DNA from 2 places in the Mesorhizobium sp. LNJC391B00 genome. Region 2 is predicted to be linked to the other one. Evidence: predicted binding sites of a transcription regulator. Region 2 holds the regulator's gene; the other holds the start of a gene.

Region 1 (3,414 bases), on a different contig from region 2:
CGAAGCGTGATTGAGCGGGCGTATGCCCGCTCGTTTTCCCTGTTAGCTGCACGATGCCTCAAAGCAGGATGCGATACTTCGCAAACCCGGATTCGCCCTCGCCGGCCGGCTCGATCTTGAGCGATTTCACTCCCGATATAAAATCCTTCGCTTTGGGGCCGGTCTCGAACACGACGCTGGTGCCGGGCAGCGGCGTGAACGACCAATTGTCGTCGGCCGAGGGATTGATCGTGCCTTCGCTGACGACGTAGCGCACGATCACGTCGCGGTTGGTGTCCGGCGCCTCGTAGATGATCTTCGAGGCATTGATGTCGGGGAAATTGCCGCCACCGCCGGCGCGGTAATTGTTGGTGGCGACGACGAATTTCGCTGCCGGATCAATAGGCTTGCCGTCGAAGCTGAGGCCGACGATGCGGTTCGAGCCGGCATTGGCGACGCCACCCTTGGCATCGTATTTCGGCAGCTGCGACAGGTCTATTCCGTAGCTGACGCCATCGATCACATCGAAATTGTAGGACGGGAATTCGGTGTCGATGAGCGCCTGGTCGGCCTTGCCCGGCTCGATCTTCCTGAAAATGCCGGCCGACATTTCCAGCCATTCCTTCACTTGCGCGCCGGTGATTTCGACGGCGCGCACCGTGTTCGGATAGAGATAGAGGTCGGCGACGTTCTTGATGGCGATGTCGCCCACCGGCACGTCGGTATAGTAGTCGGCGCCGTTGCGCCCGCCGGCCTTGAAGGGTGCTGCCGCCGACAGCAGCGGCACATCCTTCCACTGCGTGCTCTTCAATATGTCCTTGAGGTACCAGCTCTGCGCCTGGTTGACGATCTGCACCGACGGATCGTCGGCGACCAGCGCGAAATAGGAATAGAGCGGCGCCGAGGTCTTGCCGACCGGTCGGCGGACATAGGCAAGTGTCGCCTCATGGTCCGCCTTCAGCGCATCGACGACGCGCTGGTCGTCCGCCACCGTCGGCTTGTTTGCCTTGTCGACGCGCTGGTAGATCGGCCTTGCCTCCGATGTGGCCGAGGCTACGCGCCATTTCGATCCGTCCCGTTCCAGAAGCAGATCGATCAGTCCCATATGCGAGCCCCAGAAACCGCCCATCACGGCGGGCTTGCCCTGCAGCGTGCCTTTCTCGGTGTCGACGCCTTCGAGCGCCTGAAAATCCTTCTTGCCGGGGAAGACGAGATGCTGATGGCCGGTGAACACCGCATCGATGCCTTCGACGCCGGCGACGAAGAAGGAGGCGTTCTCCATGCCGTCGCCCTGCTTGATATCGATGCCGGAATGCGAGAGCGCGATGACGATGTCGGCGCCCTCCTCCTTGATCTGCGGCACCCATGCCCTGGCCGCCTCGACGATGTCGCGCGTCCTGACATTGCCTTCCAGGTTCTTCAGGTCCCAGACCATGATCTGCGGCGGCACAAAGCCGATGATGCCGATCTTGATCGGCTGCTCGGCGCCCGACCCGTCCTTGATCTTCTTGTCGAGGATGACATAGGGCTTGAGGTAGAGCTTGTCGTCGCGCGGTTTGGCGGCAAGCTCGGTGCCGCGGATCAGATTGGCGCAGACGAAGGGGAAATTGGCTCCGGCCAGCACCTTGTCGAGGAACGACAGGCCGTAATTGAACTCGTGATTGCCGAGCGTCGAGCATTCATAGCCCAGCAGGTTCATGCCCTTCATGATCGGATGCAGATCGCCTTCCTTGAGGCCCTTCTCATAGGCGATGTAATCGCCCATCGGATTGCCCTGCAAAAGATCGCCATTGTCGATCAGCATCGCATTGGTGGCTTCCTTGCGCACCGCCGCGATCAGTGAGGCCGTCCGTGACAGGCCCATCGTGTCGTTGGCTTTGTCGGCGTAGTAGTCGTAAGGCAGCACATTCACATGGATGTCGGTGGTCTCCATGATCCTCAGATGCGCCTGATTGGCCTGCGCGCGGGCGGAAAACGGATGGAGCATGATCAGCGCCCCGCTGGCGGCCGTACCGGCAAGAAAACTACGGCGGGAGACGGGGTAATTGAGATGCGGCATTGGTTTTCCCTCCCAGCGACGTGACAAGATCCCAGCCCCGGGCGGAAGCTTCGCGCCGAAAACCGGCCATGTCCATCGGGAAGTCAGTCGATCAGCAAAAGGTGACGGCTGGATGAATATCCTTGGCCGCGGTTGAGAACCTCAGCCCTTGTCATCGTCGCCCTGGGTGATCAGCCGCGCGCTGCGCTGGCCGGTGAAATAGATCCATAGCCAGCTAAGCGACACCGAGAGCCGGTTGCGGAAACCGATCAGGAAGTAGATATGCGCCACGCCCCACAGCCACCAGGCAAGCCATCCCGTGAGCTTGATCGAGCCGAAATCGATCGCGGCTGCCCACTTGCCGATCGTCGCCAGGTCGCCGGCATGTTTGTAGCGGAAAGGCCGCGGCGCGCCATCGCCGGCCAGCCGCGCCCTGATCGTCGCGGCGACATGCTTGCCCTCCTGCTTGGCCGAGGGCGCCACGCCGGGCACCGGTTTGCCGTCCGGCCGCAAGACATGCGCGGTGTCGCCGATGACGAAGATTTCAGGACTGTTCGGCACGGTCAGATCGGGCTCGACCATTACCCTGCCCGCCCGGTCCACCGGCGCGCCCAGCCACTCTCCCGCGGGCGAAGCCGCCACGCCGGCGGCCCACAGGATGGTTCGCGCCGGCAGATGCGTATCGCCAAAGACGACGCCTTCGGCATCGAGGCGCGTGACGGCGCGGCCAAGCTCGACCGTGACGCCCCGCCGCTCCAGCGCCTTGCGCGCATAGTCGGACAGCTTTGGCGCGAAATTGGCTAGGATCCTGTCTCCGGCCTCGACCAGCACCACACGCGCCTCACGCGTGTCGATGTTGCGGAATTCGCCGCGCAGCGTTTCATGCGCGAGTTCGACAATGGTGCCGGCAAGCTCCACGCCGGTCGGGCCGCCGCCGACGATGACCAGTGTCAGCAGTGCCTGGCGCTTGGCCGGATCGGTCTCGCGCTCGGCCTGCTCGAAGGCGAGCAGGATGCGCCGCCGAATGGTGGTTGCGTCTTCAAGCGTCTTCAGCCCGGGCGCGAAAGGCTCCCATTCGTCGTGGCCGAAATAAGCATGACGCGCGCCGGTGGCGAGCACCAGCGTGTCGTAGGGAACAGAACTGCCGTCCTCAAGCAGCACGCGTTTGCCTGGACGGTCGACGCCGGTGACGTTGCCGAGCAGGGTCGTCACGTCCTCGCGCTTGCGCAGCAGATGACGGATCGGCCAGGCAACTTCCGAGGTCGCCAGCGAGGTGGTCGCCACCTGGTAAAGCAGCGGCTGGAAAAGGTGATGGTTGCGCTTGTCGATCATGGTGATGCGCACGGGTGCGCCGGCCAGCGCCCGGGTGAGTTCGAGACCGCCGAACCCTGCGCCGA
Region 2 (3,414 bases):
GCCGATGACCTTGTCCTTCGCCTGCGCGACCGACATCAGCGCCAGCGACATGGCGACACCCGCCAGCATGGCGGCTGCAAATCTGTTCATTATAACCCTCCCTGCGCCGCCCGGCGCGACAAAACCGGCCCGAAGGCCTGCACAAAGAGGCTCCATTTTTTCGAGCCTCGAAAAAATACTGGTTCAATGATAAGGCACTGTCAACATCGATTATGATGGATTCTGATGGCGTTGCCGAATTTTTTCGAGCTCCGCAATAAACAATGACAGGGCTGCCGGCGTCTGCCAATATTTGGCTGGTGCCGTCGAACGCCTTCACTATCATGAGGCGCGAGGAGGCCGGGAGGAAAACAAATGTCGGTTGGGATCCGCCACGACGATCTGCGCCGTCGCAACCGTGCGATGGTGATTTCGGCCGTGCGCCGGGCCGGCCAGCCGTCGCGGACCGAGATTGCGGCGACCACCGGCCTCAGCCATTCGACGATATCGGCAATCTCGTCTGATCTAATTCAAGAAGGCATCCTGATTGAAGGCAAGCCTGGCGAGACCGGCTCGCTGAAACGCGGCCGGCCGCAGGTCGGCCTTGGCCTCAACCCGGAAGCGGCGGCGGTCATGACCGTGGTGCTGTCGCTGAACTTCCTCTCCGTCACCGTCATCGACTATGCCGGCCAGGTGGTCGCGGAAGAACAGCGCCGGCTCGACACGCTGACCATGCCGCGCGACGAGCTGATCGGCGAATGCGTAGCAATCGTCGGGCGGCGTCTCGCGGACCCGGACCTCGATGTCCAGAGCATCGCCCGCATTGCCATGGGCATCCAGGGCATCACCGATTCGCAGGCGCGGGCCATGCTGTGGTCGCCAATCACGCCACTGACCGACATTGCCTTCGCCGACATGTTGGAAGCGGAATTCGGCATTCCTGCCACCATGGAGAACGACTGCAATATGATGGCGGTGGCCCTGCAATGGCGCCAGCCCGAGCGCTACCGCGACAATTTCATCGCGATCCTCTTGTCGCACGGCATCGGCATGGGGCTGGTGCTGAAAGGCGAACTGTTCACCGGCACCCATTCCTCGGGCGGCGAGTTCGGCCACATGATCCACCGTCCGGGCGGCGCGCTCTGCCGCTGCGGGCGGCGCGGCTGCGTCGAGGCCTATGCCGGAAACTACGCCATCTGGCGCAGCGCCAAAATGATGAGCGAAGATGCCGAGCCGGTCGATATCGGCGACGCTGATATGCGCGCACTCGCCGCGCGCGCCCGCGAAACCGATGGCCCGGAGCGCGAAGCCTATCGCAAGGCCGGTGAGGCGCTCGGCTTCGGCCTCGGCAGCCTGTTTGCGCTGATCGACCCGGCGCCTGTCGCCATGGTTGGCGTCAGCGCCGCCGCCTTCGACCTGATCGAGCCGGCATTGCGCGAAGCGATCGCCCAGACCGCCGGCGGCCAGCACTCGAAGTCGATCTCCTTCGACACCGAGCCCAACGAGCTGCCGCTGATCCGCGAAGGCTGTGCCATGCGCGCGCTCGGCTTCGTCGATCAGGAGATTTTCGCGCCGGGCATTCAGGCCAAATCCGGCAAGCATGTCGCCTGAATGGCCGGCAACGGCGCGACGCGCAGCATCCTAGTCTTCCCTGATCGCGTAGCCGGCGCCGCGAATGGTACGGATGACATCCGGCATGCGGCCGTTGTTGACCGCTTTGCGTAAGCGCCCGACATGGACGTCGACGGTTCGCTCGTCGATGTAGATCGTCTCGCCCCAGACATTGTCGAGCAGCTGGCTGCGCGAGAACACGCGGCCGGGATGGCGCATCATGAATTCGAGCAGCCGGAACTCGGTCGGTCCGAGCCTGATCTCGCTCTTCTTGCGGTAGACACGGTGCGACTCGCGGTCGAGCACGATGTCGCCGACCTTGAGCACGCTGGACAGCACTTCCGGCTTGGCCCGGCGCAGCAGCGCCTTCACGCGCGCCATGAACTCCGGCGTCGAGAATGGCTTGACCAGATAGTCGTCGGCACCGGTGGACAGGCCGCGCACGCGATCGCTTTCCTCACCGCGCGCGGTCAGCATGATGATCGGCAGCCGCTCGGTTTCGGGCCGCACTCTAAGCCGCCGGCAGAGCTCGATGCCGGAAACAGCGGGCACCATCCAGTCGAGCACCAGGAGATCGGGCACGTTTTCCTGCAGGCGGATCTCGGCCTCGTCGCCGCGTGTCACCACCTCGACGTGATAGCCTTCGGATTCGAGGTTGTAGCGGAGGAGCACGCCTAGCGGCTCCTCGTCCTCCACGACCATGATGCGTGGCGCGATCATAGGCAGTTCACCCTCATCAGGCCGGCGTGGCCATCGCCGTCTCGTCCTGCTTCGGACGATTGGCGGGCAATTGCTGGCCGGTCAGCACATAATACGCATTTTCGGCGATGTTGGTGACATGATCGCCGATGCGCTCAAGATTCTTGGCGCAGAACAAGAGATGCGTGCAGGCGGTGATGTTGCGAGGGTCTTCCATCATGTAGGTCAAGAGCTCACGAAACACGGACGTGTATTTGACGTCGATGCGCTCGTCGTCATTCCTGAGTTTTGCAAGAGCTGCCGCATCGGTGGCGGCATATTCCTCGACGACGCCTTGCACCTGGATCAGCACCAGCTGCGCCATGGCATCGATGGAGTGCGAGAGGTCGCGCGGCGTGACGCTCAAGCCCACGGTGCCGACGCGTTTGGCGATGTTCTTGGCGAGATCGCCGATGCGCTCGAGGTCGCCGGCCATGCGGATCGAGCCGACCACGGCGCGCAGATCGTTGGCCATCGGCTGGCGCTTGGCGATCAGCGTGATGGCGCGGTCGTCCAGTTCGCGCTGGCGCGCATCCATGATGGCGTCGTCGGAAACGACACGCTGTGCCAGCGCATTGTCCGAATTGAGCAGCGCCCTGGTCGAGCCGCTGACCATCGAGCCTGCCAGATCGCCCATGTCGCGGATCAGCTTGCTGATCTGCCCGAGCTCTTCATCGAAGGAGGCGACGGTATGTTCACCCATGATCTTGGTCCTCGTGCCTGAAAATTCACCCGCCGGACGGCTCAGCCGAAGCGGCCGGTAATGTAGTCCTGGGTGCGCTTGTCGTCGGGGTTGGTGAACATCTTGTCGGTGGCGCCCTCCTCGACGAGATAGCCGAGATGGAACATCGCCGTGCGCTGCGACACGCGCGCCGCCTGCTGCATCGAGTGGGTGACGATGACGATCGTGTAGTTCTGGCGCAGTTCGTCGATCAGCTCCTCGACACGGGCGGTGGCGATCGGATCGAGCGCCGAGCAGGGCTCGTCCATCAGGATCACCTCCGGCGACACGGCGATGGCGCGCGCGATGCACAGGCGCTGCTGCTGGCCGCCGGACAGGCCGGTGCCGGGCTCCTGCAGGCGGTC

What was found. The regulator PhoB, encoded in region 2, activates phosphate uptake and scavenging genes when phosphate is short. The targets are predictions, from matches to a motif close to TGTCATNNANCTGTCAT.
Region 1: a site for PhoB is predicted at 2,140-2,156, ahead of X750_RS137975 (bifunctional 2',3'-cyclic-nucleotide 2'-phosphodiesterase/3'-nucleotidase). Genes of this name have one in related genera too.

Annotation. Positions count from the first base shown of each region.
Region 1 is NZ_AYWI01000016.1:47,161-50,574, forward strand. Features, by position in the region: gene X750_RS137975 (bifunctional 2',3'-cyclic-nucleotide 2'-phosphodiesterase/3'-nucleotidase) at 59-2,038, opposite strand; gene X750_RS137970 (NAD(P)/FAD-dependent oxidoreductase) at 2,180-3,414, opposite strand, start outside.
Region 2 is NZ_AYWI01000011.1:122,593-126,006, reverse strand. Features, by position in the region: gene xylF (D-xylose ABC transporter substrate-binding protein) at 1-90, opposite strand, end outside; gene X750_RS141080 (ROK family protein) at 355-1,590, shown strand; gene phoB (phosphate regulon transcriptional regulator PhoB) at 1,621-2,310, opposite strand; gene phoU (phosphate signaling complex protein PhoU) at 2,327-3,031, opposite strand; gene pstB (phosphate ABC transporter ATP-binding protein PstB) at 3,073-3,414, opposite strand, start outside.